DNA from 3 places in the Arthrobacter sp. SLBN-122 genome. Region 2 is predicted to be linked to each of the others. Evidence: riboswitches for the same ligand, from Rfam matches in the RefSeq annotation. Region 2 holds a riboswitch; each other region holds the start of a gene.

Region 1 (5,114 bases), 150 kb from region 2:
CATGGACACTCTGAGGGACCGCCTAGGTACGTGGTTCAAACCGTACGCGGCGCTGATCCTCACCATTCTGGTGGGCGGTGTGGTCATCGTGTCCCTGGCGCTGCTTGGGTCCGAGGTCTACGACGACGTGGTGGACTCCGCCGGGCTGGCCAACCTGGACAAACCTGCCCTGTCGTTCGCCGAGACCCTGCGCAGCCCCTGGCTCGACGCGCTTGTCACGGGGTTCACCAACATCGGTGGCGGCATCGGAATGCCGATCCTTGCCAGCATCCTCACGGCATGGCTGACCTTCCTCAGCCGGAACTGGCGTCCCCTGGTGCTGATCGGCGGTGCAGCCGCAGCCTCCGTCAGCGCCACAACCTTTGGCAAGAAGCTGGTGGGCCGTACCCGCCCGGACCACGCGGACGCCGTTCCCCCGTACGAGGATTCGCCCTCCTTCCCCAGCGGCCACACCCTGAACACCACCGTGGTGATCAGCCTGGTGATTTACCTCATCTGCCTTCAGTTCCATACGATGCGGGTCCGCGTCACTGCCATCACCGCCGGTTCCCTCTTCATCATCGCCATGGGACTGAGCCGGGTCTTCCTGGGCCACCACTGGCTGACGGACGTCATGGCCGGGTGGATCCTGGGACTGGCCTGGGTGGCCATCGTCATCCTGGCCCACAGGCTGTTCCACCTGGTCCGCAGGCGCGAACACATCGGCGCAGCGCCGTCGTTCGACCGTCCGATTGTCCGCGACGTGGTGGCCGAGGAACTGCACGACGGCGGATCTTCCAGACGTGGGAAGGACAGCGGCGGGTGATAGTTTTGGGGGATGCGCACTCTCGTTGTTGACCACCCCCTGGTCGCCCACAAGCTCACCGTCCTGCGGGACAAGAACACGCCGTCGCCGGTCTTCCGCCAGCTGACGGAAGAGCTGGTGACCCTGCTGGCGTACGAAGCGACGCGGGAGGTCCGCACGGAGCCCGTCACCATCCAAACGCCGGTCAGCACCACCATCGGCACCGCGTTCACCAAGCCCACCCCGCTGGTGGTTCCCATCCTCCGCGCGGGTTTGGGCATGCTGGAGGGCATGACCAAGCTCGTTCCCACCGCTGAGGTGGGCTTCCTGGGCATGGCCCGGGACGAGGAAACGCTGGACATCATCACCTACGCAGAGCGCCTGCCGGAGGACCTCACCGGCCGCCAGGTCTTCGTCCTGGACCCCATGCTGGCCACCGGCGGAACCCTGCGCGAAGCCATCAAGTTCCTGTTCAAGCGCGGCGCCTCCGACGTCACCTGCATCTGCCTGCTGGCCGCCCCCGAGGGCCTGGCCCGGCTGGAAGAGGAACTGTCAGGGGCCAACGTGCACATCGTCCTGGCCTCCATCGACGAGAAGCTCAACGAGAAGTCCTACATCGTTCCCGGCCTGGGCGACGCCGGCGACCGCCTCTACGGCATCGCCGGGTAGATTTCACCCTTTTTCAAAAGAGTTCCCGCCGCTAGCCTGTGCGGATGGACTGGAAACTCGAGCTTGTCTTTCTCCCCGTGTCCGACGTTGACCGCGCCAAGGACTTCTACGTCAATAAAGTGGGCTTTAACGCCGATTTCGACGAGCGGCCCTCGGACTCCATCCGCTTCGTGCAGCTGACGCCGCCCGGTTCGGCCTGCTCCATCTGCATCGGCGAAGGCCTCACCGACGCCCCTCCCGGCACCGGTTCCAACCTGCAGCTGGTGGTCAACGACATCAAAGCCGCCCATGACCACCTGAAGAACAACGGCGTGGATGTCAGCGACGTGGACGTGCAGGATTGGGGTCACTTCGTCTACTTCGCCGACCCCGACGGAAACAAGTGGGCTGTCCAGTACATCCCGTGGCGGAACACCGGACAGGACGCCGGTTAACCACAAACGCGGGCCGCATCATGAAGATGCGGGCCCGCGGTTGAAGGTGGCTTGCCTAGTACCAGTTGTGCGCCAGGTGGAAGTTCAGCGCGCCGCAAGGCGACTGGTAGCGCTCCTGGATGTAATTCAGGCCCCAGTTGATCTGCGTGCGGTAGTTGGTGAGGTAGTCCGGGCCGGAGCTGGCCATCTTCTCGGCAGGCAGGGACTGGACAATGCCGTATGCCCCGCTGCTGGCATTGGTGGCCGTGGTGGTCCAGTCCGATTCCTTGGTCCACAGCGTCTGCAGGCACTGCATCTGGTCCGGTGCCCAGCCAAAGGTCCCCAGCTGGCTGGCGGCGTAGGCTTGGGCCCCGGCGGGATCGTTGACCGCGACGGCGGGAGCCGGCTCGGGTGCGCGGGCGGGCTCGGGAGCTGGCGCCGGGGCAGGGGCGGGCGCTTCGGGCGCGGCCGGTGCTGCAGCGGGGGCCGGTTCCGCTGCCTGCGGTGCCATGCTGATGGCGGCGGGAGCCGGGCTGGCCGCCGGGTTGGAACGGATTTCGCTCTTCTCGATGCTCATTTGAGCGTCTGACGCTGTAGTGGAAGAGTTCGACCCGGTGGATGACACCGGAGTCATACTGCTGGTGGCCTGTCCTGCCGCGCCAACCCCCACCAGCACCGCACAGGATGCTGCAAGGACGGCCGCGCGCTGGCCCAGGGTGGTCTTCTTTGCCTGCTGCTTGGCCCGGTGTTTAGCCTTTGCCTGCAGCAGACGTGCTTCTGCCGTGTTCTTGGACATGATTGATCGCCTCTCACACCTGCGGAGTTAGCTGTCGGGTTCGGATGAGGGCATCCGGCCGTACGGAAAGATCACGTACTGGCTTAACCCCAAGGGCATTCAGTGCCCGGGACGGTGGGTCCCCCGCCTCTGCCGTAGCTCAATCGGAATCCGGGGAAGCGGCAGAGCTTGGCGTCAACCCGGGATATGCGGCCCGAACGGGGACCGCACCCAATCGACGGTACAGGAAGAACACGCCAAAGTCACATTTAGGTAACGGAAGTCACGAGGCACAGCGCGTCGAATTGCGGGACCTGCCGTGGGCTATGGCAGTTTGGCGGCTCACCAATACCAGACCGTTACCAGGCCAATGGTGTCCTACCGGGTGAGTTGGTACACGGTGGAGTTACCTACGGACTGGGCCTGGAAGTTGTCCTGGACCCACGCAGCAACCTCGGAGTTGCCGCTGCGGCCGCCCATGCCGCCCCCGCCCATACCGCCGCCTTCGATGAAGTAGCCGATCTCTCCTTTGGCCACCATGGCCTGGAACCCGGCGAGCGTGGGGTATGGGTCGCCGCCGTTCCAGCCGCCCAGGGAAATGACGTCCGTGTTGGTGGCGAGTTCCAGGTTGGCTGCCTGGCTGGCGCCGGACACAATCGCCGACCATTTTGTGGTGGTACCCGCCAGAAGTGCCGTCACTGCGGCATCTGCCGTTCCTTCACCCGGGCCGCCGGATCCATCCGTGGCACCGCCGGGGCCAGTTGCACCGTCGAAACCACGGGAGGGATCAAGCCCGCCAGCGCCTGGGGCAGAGTCCATAGCGGCGGCATCCCTGCCGCCTGCCCGGTTGCCGCCCAGCCCCGCGGCCCGGCTCCCGAAGCCAGCCGCCGACGAACCCGCGGGCCCCGACGTCGGAATGGAGCCTGAGTGTGCAGAGGCAGCGGTGGCGAGTGTCCACGCGCCGGTTCCGAGTCCTCCGGCCAGGAGGGATACGACGACGACGGCGGCCGCGCCGGCCCGCCGGAACCATCCGGAGGTGCCCAGTGCGTCGAGGCGGAGGAGGATTGCGGCGGCCGCCAGGACACCCAGGGCGATGATGGTGACGCGAAGCCAGGGGAGCCATGACGCGTCGCGGCCCAGCAGGACGGCGGACCAGATGGAGGTGCCAAGGATGGCGGCGGCCAGGACGGTCCGGGCCGGCCAGTAATCCCGGCCGCGCCACAGTTCCACGCTGCCGATGCCCACCAGCGCTGCGACCGCCGGTGCCAGTGCTACCGAGTAGTACGGGTGGACGATGCCGCTCATGAAGCTGAAGACGCCCGCGGTGACCAGGAGCCAGCCGCCCCACAGGATCAGCGCGGCACGGCCCGGGGAGGTCCTGACTTCGCGGCGCGTGAACCACAAGCACGCCACCAGCAGGACCAGGGCGGCAGGCAGCAGCCAGGACACTTCGCCGCCAAAGCTGGTGCCGAACATCCGCAGCAGGCCCGCAGCCCCGCCGAACCCGGCGTTCCCGCCGCCTAAGCGGCCTCCGGGTCCGCCGGCGTCCCCGGCTCCGCCGTCGGGCATGCCTTCGCCGGAACCGGTGATGCGGGCCAGTCCGTTGTAGCCGAAGGTCAGTTCCAGGAAGCTGTTGGTGCTGGATCCTGCCATGTACGGTCGCTCGGAGGCCGGCGTCAGCTGGAAAAGGGCGATGTAGCCGCCGGCAACCACGACGATCCCTCCCAAGGCGCCCAGCAGGTGCGCCAGCCGGCGTCCGGTCGACGTGGGGGCGGCCCAAAGATAGGCGAGTCCCAGCGCCGGGACGATCAGGAAACCCTGCAGCATCTTGGTGAGGAACGCCAGGCCAATCACGGCCCCCGCAGCGACAAGCCACGTCCATCCCGCCCGCTCGATGGCGCGGGTGGTGAAGTAGGCGGCGAGCACCCGGCACAGCGTGAGCATGGCGTCCGGGTTGTTGAACTTGAACATGAGCGCAGCCACCGGCGTCAGCGCCAGGGCGCCGCCGGCGAGCAGGCCCGCAGCCGGTCCGGAAACGCGCTTTACGGCCAGGTAGAGAAAGCCGACGGCGGCCACCCCCATGAGTGCCTCCGGCACCAGCATGCTCAGCGGCGAGAATCCGAAGATGCGCCCTGCAAGGGCGGGGATCCAGAGTGCTGCCGGCGGCTTGTCGACGGTGATGGCGTTGCCGGCGTCGAGCGGGCCGAAGAGGAACGCGGTCCAGTCCTTGGTGCCGGCCTGGATGGCTGCCGCATAGAACGGGTTTCCGTAACCGGTTGCTGCCAGGTTCCAGAGGTACAGGACCGCCGTGGCCACCAGAAGCCCTGCGGCGGACGGCCGTACCCAACGGGGCTGGGCACCGAATATGTAGCGGCTCCAGCGGGATCCCGGCACAGCCGACCCGGTCATGGACACCGCTTGTCCGGATGACGAGGGTTGCCGGCCTGCGGCTGAACCGGCGTCCGCGGGGGAG
Region 2 (5,114 bases):
GCCTAGTTGACGCGGATGAAGACGGGGCCGGACCCAACGTTTGCGCTGAAGACCACCGTCTGGTTTCCGTTGTAGCCGCCGTGGACGGCCATGCCGTTTCCGGCGTAGACAGCAATGTGGGCCATGCCCGCGCCGCCGTCAGCGTAGTAAATCAGGTCGCCCGGCTGCGCCTCGGCTGCACTGACGGTGCGGCCCAGGGACAGGTAGCCGGCGGGCCAGTCGTGGAAGTGGATTCCGACGGCGGCCAGCGAGTTGGTGACCAGCATGGTGCAGTCCTGCATCACGCCGAGCTGTGCGTACGCGGCGGAGAGGATGGCGGCACCCTTACCACTGGCGGATGCCTGGGCTGCGGGAGCGGCAGGAGCGGCGGCGGTGGCAACCTTGGCCGTGACTTTGGGGGCAGCAGCGGGCTGCGCGGCAGGAGCGGGAGCGGCTTCCTGCACCTCGACCTCGGGCTCAGGCTCGACGACGGGAGCCGGCGTGGTGGTCACGGCAGGCTTCTCGTAGCTGATGGAGATGGTGGAAGCCGCGGAAATCGGGGCGTCAACGGCGGATCCAACTTCCAGCGCGGAGGCCGGCGCGGAATCACGCTTGACGTTGGCGTCGGCAGCGTTGGCAGCGATGCCGGAGGTCAGGACCAGGCCGGAAGCGGCAGCGATGACCGCAGCCTGGCGGCCCATGCCGCCTGCGTTGTCGCTGACAGCCTTGGCAATGACAGCGATTGAGTTGGTTTTGGTGACCTCGGCGCGATGCCGTGCGGTGGCACGAGTCGTCATCAGTTCTCTCTTTCGTTTTCCCTCGAACCGCAGGTGGGCAGGCGAAGGGTGTTGGACGCGCCGGCATCTTGGGGGTACGCCGGCGCGTCCCGAACGGGGATGTGGTTTTTAGCGAAGAAGCTTTGGGCAAAGAAAAAGCCCCTGGAGCGTGAAGCCCAAGAACTATTTGCTGTAGTGGTAGTACGTGGAGGAACCGGTGGCCGCGGGCGAGTGGAGCAGCGTGCCCTGCGAGGGGTTGAGGGCGCTGATCATCATGCCGTTACCGACGTAGATGCCGACGTGCGCGCCACCGTTCTGGACAACCAGGTCACCCGGCTGCGGTGCGGAGGTGGGGGTCATGATGCTCCACGCGTTGGTGCGGGGGATGCTGATTCCGGCCTGGGCGTAAACCCACTGCACGAAACCGGAGCAGTCCCAGCCGGTGACGGGGCTGGTGCCGCCCCACACGTAGGAGTGGCCGATGCCGGTGTAGGCGATAGCGGCAATGCCCGAGGTTGCCGCAGCGGATACGGACTCTTCCGCCTTTGCGGCCGGGGACGCCTCCTGGCCTGCAGTGGCGGTGTTGGCCGCGCGGTTGGCTGCTGCCGTGGACTGGGTACGTAGCGCTTCAACCTTGGGAGCGGCGGTGGTCTTGACGACCGGACGCTCGAAGGACACCGTGGCCGTGGGGGCAGCGGTGACGGCGAGTGCCGTCTGGGCCGAACCGGACTCGGTGGAGGCAGAGACACCGGCAGTGGTGTCAGCTGCCGTGGCGGGCAGGCCCATGCTCAGGATGAGGCCCGAAGCCGCTGCCACAACGGCAGCCTGGCGGCCTACGGTCCCGGCATTTGCAGTGACAGCCTTGGACATGGCGTCCAGCGGGTTGGTGCGAACCGTTTGCGCACGGTGGCGCGCAGAATGATGGCGTGAAGACACGAAGTAGCCTCTCCCAATGCCTGCGAGGTGAGCTGTCGGATTCGGATGGGAGTCACCCGGCCACGCTGCTTCCTGGGAAGCTTTGTGTCTTAACCCCAAGGCCTTCTGGAAATGAAGGCCAAAATTGGTTCCCCCGCCCCTGCCAGACGATGAAATGCGAACGGACCTTGAGCGGTGGCAGAGTTAGGCAATCCACTCAAGAGCGTCAACTTCGGAAAAGTTGACGCGAGTTAGACGGTACAGCAGTTTTGTTTCAATGTCACATTCAGGTCACGACGAGTCACGACGATCTGAGAGTGAGCAATCATTCGGTTACAGCCAGCCCATTGGATCGACCACTTCGCCATTGACCTGGACCTCGAAGTGCAGGTGGCAGCCGGTGGACGCGCCGGTGGTGCCGCTCAGTGCCACGACATCCCCGCGGGAGACGGTCTGGCCGACTTTGACGCTGAAGGACGAGAGGTGGTTGTAGGTGGTTTCCAGCCCATTGCCATGGTCGATGACCACCCGGTTTCCGCCGCCGAACGGGTGCCAGCCCGCGAAGGTGACCGTCCCTGTTGCGGCCGCCAGGACCGAGGTGCCGCACTGCGCCACGAAGTCCTGGCCCCTGTGGAAGTCTCCGGAACCTCCGGTGATGGGACTGACCCGGTAACCGAAGGGGGAAGCGGTGGCGAGGGACCCGAGGGGTGCAGCCAGGGTGCCGGCCGAAGCGGCACGCGTGACGGAGCCGGCGGACTGCGCGCTCAGGAGCTGCTTCAGCTTCCCGTCCGGGTCCGCCTGCGTCACCACCGCGGAGCGGCTGAAGTCGACCTGGGCTCCGATATCAGCGGAAATCTGAGGCTGCGGGCTGACGGCGGAAGCAGCCATGGGGGTACTGCCGGCGGCGTCCGTGGCCATGACGGGACTCGTGGCGGGCACCGTAACCGTCAGCACCAGGCCCGTTGCGGCAAGGGCCATACCGGCTTTTTGGCCGATGCCGCTGGCGGCGGCAAACTCCGTCATCTGCCGGAAGGGACCCCGGCGGCGGCGCGCGTCGCGATGCAGGTCGCGGGGGCGCTCCGCTGCGACGACTTCGGCAGCCCGGGGTGCCGAAGGGGGGCCGGCCGCGCGTCGGCGGCCCCGTGGGGTCTGCATGGTCAAGAAGGGTTCCTCTCTGGAAGAAGCCTGCGGAGTTAGCTGTCGGATTCGGGTCAGAGAGTTCAAAGACCCGGTCCGCCGTAGGCAAGCTTCTGCGCAGGGGTATTCCCGGAAGAATCCTTCACTGGAGAGGCTTGCTGCTGACGGACTTCACCCCAAGGCAGTCCCCCGCTGCCGCTTGTGGTTCCCCCGCCTCTGCCAGTAACGAACTCGTTCACCTGGCCCGCTGGCAGAGCTCGGCTCCGGGTCAGGTAACGCTTATGTATCAACGCTTGGTTCCACTATAGGGGCTTAAGTCCCTAGGTAACAATTCCGTTACCTTTGCGTGGACGTGCCTGTCTGGGGTATGGAAAGTGCCCGATCAGTCCTGGTTGATGGCAACGAAGACGTGGGCAGCAACCTCGGGCGGCAGCTCCAGCGCCCCTTCGATCCCCGCGACCCGGACGGAAATGTACTCGCCCACGCGTTCCAGCGTCACCGCAGCACCGGGCCGGATCCCGCCCTCATCCAACTGGGCCAGCAGTTCCGGTTCCACCTGGATTGGCTCCGCCAGACGGCTGATGGTCACGCCCGAGGCGGGCCCGTAGTTCTTCATTGCTTCCACCAGGCTGATGGCGCCGTCGGCAAAGCCGCGGCCCGCCTGGCCTCCAAGCGCAGCAAGGCCGGGAATGGGATTGCCGTAGGGCGACTCGGTGGGGTGGCCCAGCATTTCGTAGATGCGCCGCTCCACCCGCTCGCTCATGACGTGTTCCCAGCGGCAGGCTTCGTCATGGACGTAGGCCCAGTCCAGGCCGATGACATCTGCCAGCAGGCGTTCGGCCAGCCGGTGCTTGCGCATGACCTCCGTGGCGCGCTTGCGGCCTGTATCCGTGAGTTCCAGGTGGCGGTCACCGGAGACAACGACGAGCCCGTCCCGCTCCATGCGGCCGATGGTCTGGGAGACGGTGGGCCCCGAGTGGCGCAGGCGTTCGGCGATACGGGCCCTGAGGGCAACGATGTTTTCTTCCTCAAGCTCCAGGATGGTCCTGAGGTACATCTCCGTAGTGTCGATCAGATCCGTCATCCAGCTCAGCTCCTCGAGCGCAGTACCTTGCGTTGTCCCACCGTATCGCCTCTTCCCGCGAAATAGTCCGGGGGAAAGCTTAGCCTATTTTGACTTTGTCCGAATAGCTGCGCCCCAAGGGCTGGGCGGGACGGGCACGTCTCACTGTCCGGACTATGACGTACCCGGCTCCCGCCCCCGGCGGCGGTTCAGGCAGAATGGGAGTAGCCGGCAGCCCAGCCACCGCGCGCCCTGCCGGCCACCACTGCCCGCCCTTCCGGACCATAGCTTTCGTCCCCGCCGAATTGGAGCACCTGTGAGCGACACCAGCATCACGATCCCCGCCAACCTCCTGCCCCAGGACGGGCGGTTCGGGGCCGGTCCGTCAAAGGTCCGGCAGGAACAGATCGACGCGCTGGCAGCGGCTTCCAGGACGATCCTTGGCACCTCACACCGGCAGGCGCCGGTCAAGAACCTGGTCAAGTCGGTCCGGGAAGGGCTGAGCCAGTTCTTCCGGGCTCCGGACGGCTACGAGGTGGTCCTCGGCGTGGGCGGCTCCACCGCTTTCTGGGACGTTGCCAGCTTCGGCCTCGTGGAGAAGAAGGCCCAGCACCTGTCCTTCGGTGAGTTCGGTTCCAAGTTTGCCGCCGCCACCAACAAGGCACCCTTCCTCGAAGCCTCCTCCATCATCAAGTCCGAGCCCGGAACCCGGCCCGCAGCCCAGGCCGAGGCCGGCGTGGACGTTTATGCCTGGCCGCAGAACGAAACCTCCACAGGTGTTGCAGCCCCCGTCCAGCGGGTGCCCGGGGCGGACGAGGAATCGCTGGTCCTCGTGGACGCCACGTCCGCGGCCGGCGGGCTGGACGTGGACGTCGCCCAAAGTGATGTCTACTACTTTGCCCCCCAGAAGAACTTTGCCTCCGACGGCGGCCTCTGGCTGGGCCTGTTCTCCCCCGCGGCGCTGGAACGTGCCGCCGCCATCAAGGCCGGCGGCCGCTGGATCCCGGACTTCCTGGACCTGCAGACCGCCATCGACAACTCCCGCGTGAACCAGACGTACAACACGCCGTCGCTGTCCACGCTGGTAACCCTGGATGCCCAGGTTCAGTGGCTGAACTCCAACGGCGGCCTCGACTTCGCCTCCAAGCGGACCGCCGATTCCGCCGGCCGTATCTACAGCTGGGCCGACGCCTCGGAGTTCGCCACCCCGTTTGTGACCAATCCGGAGGAGCGCTCCAACGTCA
Region 3 (5,114 bases), 1.4 Mb from region 2:
GTGGATCTCCTTGTTTGGCCTGTTGAGAGGTTCAATTTACAGGGTCAATTTCCTTTGACAGGGCACCGGCCGCCGCCCGCAGTTCGGGGTCCGCGTCCTCCCGCCACCGCGCCAGCACCACGCCGGCCCGCTGCCGGTCACGCTCCCCCAGCCCTGCCAGCAGCGGCACGAGGACATCGGAGAGCAGAGGCTCCGTGAGGTCCGCTGCCCGGGCTGAGCGAAGGAAGCCTTCCAGGCGGGTCAGGTCCGAATGCCTGAGCAGGCGCACCTTTGACTGCAGCAGCACGACGGCGGCAAGGCGGCGCTCGAAAACGGGGCGGGATCCAGGCCTTGGCTGCCCCCACAGGGCGGAGGCAAGCATCACGGTTCCATCGTGGTCCAGGTCCTTGAACTTGCGGAGGGCGTCGCGGACCGTGCCGCGGACGGCCCCTATGGAGGAACCGTAGGAGTCCAGCACGCCGCCCAGCCGGTGTCCGACGTCGTCTGCGCGGTACCAGGCGCCCTCGTTCTGCAGGGTCCGGTCAACGAAATCCGCCGCAGCGGACACAACGTCCGCCATGCCCGTCACCGTCCGCGCCCAAAGGAGGCGTGCAGGATGCAAAACGGGGTCCAGGGGCGTGCCTCCAGCCTTCCTTCAGCGATGGGTTCCCCGCAGACGGCGCAGGTTCCGTAGGTTCCCCCGGCCAGCCTTGCCAGGGCCGCTTCGATCTGGTCCAGGCCGGCCGAGCTTTGCTTCAGGAGCGCCGATGCCTGCGAAAGTTCGAAGGCGATCGTGGCGCCCTCCGGATCATGTTCATCGTCGACGTTCGAATCCTGGCGGGCCGAATTCGCCGCGGCGATGTCTGCGCGCAGCGCCGGCAGCAGCGCCACTCGCCGCGCCCGCTCCTCTTCGAGCAGCAGACGGAACCGTTCGAAATCTGGCATGGGGAAAGCCTAGCGCGTCAGTCAGTACCAGTTCAGGGCGATGGAATGGTTCCACGCCCCGCAGGGCGAACCGTAGCGGTCACGGATATAGCCAAGGCCCCATTCGACCTGCGTCCGGTAGCTTGTCAGCCAGTCGCTGCCGGCGCTGGCATACTTGCCCGGCGGCAGCGACTGGGCAATCCCGTAAGCTCCGGACCAGGCGTTGGTGGCGGTGGTCAGCCAGTTGGATTCCTTGGTCCACAGCCGGGCCAGGCACAGGAATTGGTCCTGGCCCCATCCGAAGGCAGCAAGGCGTCCGGACGCGTAGCTTTTCGCCCCGGCCGGATCGTTGACAGCTCCACCGGGAACGGAAGGAACGACGACGGCGGGCGGGCTTGGCAGGGCCGGCGCCGGTGGCGGTGGCGGTGGCGGTGGCGGCGGCGGCGTCCGGAACGGCAGGAGCTGGATTGTTGGCGGGTGCGACCGGTCCCGGATTTGCCGGTGTTGGATCCACCTGGACGGGATTAGCGCCAATGGCAGCTGGGGCGGCGGGCTGCTGGGCGGCAGCGGCTGCCTGGCGGCGGGCCTGCTCCTCCCCGGCGGCGCGCTTGGCCGCCTGGGCCGCCTCGTAGGCCGCCAGCGCTGCCTGGCCTTGGCGATACTCCCCCTCAAGGGCCGCCGTCGTACCCTTCAGGGTGGCAAGCTGGGCAGTCAGCTCGCCACTGTGCTGCTGTTCCCCGGCCACCTGGCGGTTCAATGCGTCCCGGGCGGAACGGGCGGCCTCGGATTTAACCTTCGTCTCCCCGGCCAGGAGTTCCCCCTCGCTCCTGGCAAGCTGTTCCTGTTCCCTGAGCGCAGCGGCAACCTTTCCTGCCGCTGCCGCCTTATTCACCAGCGCAGCAGTCTTATCCCCTACAAGCTTGACCACGTTGAGCCCCTGGGTGCTGTTGGTCCCCAGGGCATCGAGCGCCACCGGGCCAGCTGGTCGTCTGCGCGGGCTGCCTGCGCAGACACCGTCTCCAACTTCGAGGCAGCCACCTGAAGCTCCGCATCCGCCGCAGCGTGGTCGGCGGCAGCCCGAACCGCCGCATCCCCGGCCGCCTCCGACTGCTCCTGGAGACCGCTGAGCAGCCCGTTGATCGCGGTGATCTCCGCGGCCTTTGCCGCTTCGGACGATTGTGCCTGCTGCACCTCTGCCCAGGAGGGGTATCCGCCGGGCGGCCCCACCTCTGCTGCGGCCGGCAGTGCGGTGGCGCCGGCAAGGGCGACAGCCATCAGGCCCGCGAACAGCGGGAACGGCCGTTTTGTAACGAACAGGGGCATAGTTCCGCAGCCTACAGCCGGGTGCGGCGGTGAAGCAGTGGCCTGTAGCCGCATTGTTACCCTTTCGGCGCCATTTGCCGGTTTCCCTGTCTTGTGGGGTCAGCCCTGAGATTCGAGGTACATCAAGACGTTTGCGGAATTGAGAGGAAAACCTCGTATGTTATCCAAATGTGACAATGACCCTGAGAGCGGGTTATGGTCTTTGAGTGTCCCTCTCAGACGGGACATTCCCATCAGTATGCCGAGCCCTGCCGCTGATCATGGGATTCACCGTTTCCAGATGGCAGGGACGGGGGAACCAAGTTTCCACGGCCACTTGTGGCCTTGGGGTTAAGTCGGTAGAGCTCCGCTTGCGGAGCCGCTACCGGCCGGGCATCTCCAGCCCGAACCCGACAGCTCACCCCGCAGGCATGGGAGAGGCGATCAAACGTGTCAAAAAATTCCATTACTGCCCGTCACCGCGCGACTCCGGCCCGCTCCATTGTGCTCGAGGGCCTCGCCGTAACCGCCAAGTCCCAGGCCCGCTCGCTGGGCCGCCCGGCGCTCGCAGTTGCTGCAGCGTCAGGCATTGCATTCGGCGTCGGAGCCCCGGCCCATGCAGGTGTCACCGGTCCGGATACCACTGAGAACACCAGCGTCCAGGCGTACTCGGCACCTGCAGCCCCGGCAGCAGCACCCGCCGCAGCAGGCAACGTCCACACCGTCGTAGCCGGCGACACCATCGGGGCCATCGCGGCCGCCTACGGCGTCAGCCTCAACGACGTCCTGTCCGCCAACGGACTGGGCCTGTCCTCAATCATCTACCCCGGTGACCAGATCCGGATCCCCGGCGCAGGCTACACCGCAGCACCGGCTCCGGCCCCTGCCGCAGCTCCGGTCCAGGCTGCGGCCGCAACCGCACCGGCGAACACCGGCATGAACATGTCCTACGCCTCCGCCACCCCGCTGGCCTCCACCGGCACGGGAACCGGCGCTGCGATCCTGGCATCGGCTTACAGCCAGGTTGGCGTGGGCCAGGACTGCACCGCAATGGTTGAAAAGGCCCTGCGCTCCGTCGGCAAGTCCGTCGGAGACCTGGCCCCCACCCAGTTCTTCCAGTACGGAACCGTTGTCAGCGCCCCCGCCCCCGGTGACCTGATCATCACCTCCGGCCACGTTGGCGTTTACGCCGGCGACGGCCAGGTTGTCAGTGGCGGCGTCAACGGCTACAGCACTGAAGTCCACTCCATCAGCTGGCTCGGCGGCTACTCCGCAGTCCGCGTAGCCTAGTCTCCGCGGCGCTTCGCGGCAGCGAAGCCAGTCACAACAGGAGGGTGGCAGCCGGGTATTCCCGGCCGCCGCCCTCCTGTCGTTTTCCCACTGGCACGAGCCGTCAGGTCCCGCAGAAGGTCATGTAGTTGCCGAATTCTTCAGGGGCACCCTCGGCGTAGCGTTCCAGCCCGGGACGTTCGGTAAAGGGGGCACCGATGGCCTCGAGCAGCTGCTGCAGGGGCGCGAGGTTTCCTTCGGTGGCAGCTGAGAGGGCTTCCTCAACCAGGTGGTTCCGGGGAATGTAGACCGGGTTCACGCTGTCCATCAGTTCCGCATCGGGTTCCATGGCCTGCCACCGCTCCGCCCAGGCGTCGAACGCGGCCAGGTCAAGGACCATGCCGCGGACGGGACGGAGGTCGCCCCGGGCGGCCTTGCCCAGGTTACGGAAGAACAAGGTGTAGTCCACCGGGCCGTCCTTCAGGATGGCGATGGCATCGTCCACCAGGGCTGAGGAGTCCTCGCCGCTTTCCGCGCCGCTTCCCAGGCCCAGCTTGCGTTTCATACCGCCGGACCACGCCTTGCTGTACTGTCCGCGGAACCCGCCGAGCACTTCCACGGCCGGGGCAACCGCCTTTTCCTGGTCCTCGTCGATGAGCGGCAGCATCGCCTCGGCGAGCCGGGCAAGGTTCCATTCGGCAAGCACTGGCTGGTTGGCATAGGCGTAGCGTCCGCTGACGTCGATGGAACTGTAGACGGCGGCGGGATTGAACGCGTCCATGAACGCGCACGGGCCGTAATCGATGGTTTCCCCTGAGATGGTCATGTTGTCCGTATTCATCACACCGTGCACGAATCCCACCAGCATCCACCGGGCCACCAGTTCTGCCTGGGCGGAGACGACGGAGCTGAACAACGCAAGGTAGGGGTTTTCGGCTTCGGCAGCGTGCGGATAGTGCCTGCTGATGGCATGGTCCGCCAGCCGCTTCAGGAGGTCCAGGTTTTCCGTGGCGCGCGCGTACTGGAAGCTGCCAACGCGCAGGTGGCTGCTTGCCACCCGTGCCAGGACGGCACCGGGCAGCATGCCGTCGCGCCGGACCTGCCGGCCGGTTGCCACCACGGCGAGCGAGCGGGTGGTGGGAATGTCCAGGGCGTGCATGGCCTCACTGACCACATATTCACGGAGCATGGGCCCGACGACGGCACGGCCGTCCCCGGCGCGGGCGAAAGGCGTGCGTCCCGAGCCTTTGAGATGGACGTCCAGGAGGCGGCCGCTTTGGTCCGTGACCTCCCCCAGCAGCAGCGCACGTCCGTCACCGAGCAGGGGTGAGTAACCGCCGAACTGGTGCCCTGCATATGCCTGGGCCACCGGAGTGGCGCCAGCGGGTATGTAATTGCCCACCAGGAGCCGTAGCCCTTCGCTGCTGCGGAGGTACTGCGGATCGAGGCCCAGGTCCCGTGCGAGCTTGTCGTTCAGGACCAGAAGCTCGGGACTGGGTGCTTCCTCGGCATGCCAGGGAACGGCGAGTTCGGCCAGTTCCCGTGCGAAACGGCCGTCAAAAGTGACCGTGGATTCAGCTGATGCCGTCATGGTTTAACCCTATCGCCGTAGTTTCGCCTGCCGCTTCCCGGATCTGTTG

What was found. A riboswitch is a leader RNA that binds a small molecule or an ion and turns the genes downstream of it on or off. The one in region 2 is predicted to bind cyclic di-AMP.
Region 1: another riboswitch for cyclic di-AMP. It lies ahead of FBY36_RS12490 (hypothetical protein); the one in region 2 lies ahead of FBY36_RS13140 (M23 family metallopeptidase).
Region 3: another riboswitch for cyclic di-AMP. It lies ahead of FBY36_RS19475 (C40 family peptidase); the one in region 2 lies ahead of FBY36_RS13140 (M23 family metallopeptidase).

The regions. Positions count from the first base shown of each region.
Region 1 is NZ_VFMS01000001.1:2,658,653-2,663,766, forward strand. Features, by position in the region: gene FBY36_RS12475 (phosphatase PAP2 family protein) at 2-805, shown strand; gene upp (uracil phosphoribosyltransferase) at 818-1,453, shown strand; gene FBY36_RS12485 (glyoxalase superfamily protein) at 1,498-1,887, shown strand; gene FBY36_RS12490 (hypothetical protein) at 1,943-2,662, opposite strand; cyclic di-AMP (ydaO/yuaA leader) riboswitch at 2,668-2,828, opposite strand; gene FBY36_RS12495 (ArnT family glycosyltransferase) at 3,020-5,114, opposite strand, start outside.
Region 2 is NZ_VFMS01000001.1:2,812,886-2,817,999, reverse strand. Features, by position in the region: gene FBY36_RS13150 (NlpC/P60 family protein) at 3-776, opposite strand; gene FBY36_RS13145 (C40 family peptidase) at 939-1,625, opposite strand; cyclic di-AMP (ydaO/yuaA leader) riboswitch at 1,695-1,875, opposite strand; gene FBY36_RS13140 (M23 family metallopeptidase) at 2,004-2,825, opposite strand; cyclic di-AMP (ydaO/yuaA leader) riboswitch at 2,838-3,049, opposite strand; gene FBY36_RS13135 (metal-dependent transcriptional regulator) at 3,190-3,891, opposite strand; gene serC (phosphoserine transaminase) at 4,187-5,114, shown strand, end outside.
Region 3 is NZ_VFMS01000001.1:4,241,047-4,246,160, forward strand. Features, by position in the region: gene FBY36_RS19460 (DNA alkylation repair protein) at 32-559, opposite strand; gene FBY36_RS19465 (TraR/DksA family transcriptional regulator) at 565-924, opposite strand; gene FBY36_RS20940 (hypothetical protein) at 946-1,437, opposite strand; gene FBY36_RS20945 (hypothetical protein) at 1,816-2,226, opposite strand; cyclic di-AMP (ydaO/yuaA leader) riboswitch at 2,485-2,652, shown strand; gene FBY36_RS19475 (C40 family peptidase) at 2,656-3,495, shown strand; gene FBY36_RS19480 (protein adenylyltransferase SelO) at 3,599-5,065, opposite strand; gene FBY36_RS19485 (ribonuclease Z) at 5,049-5,114, opposite strand, start outside.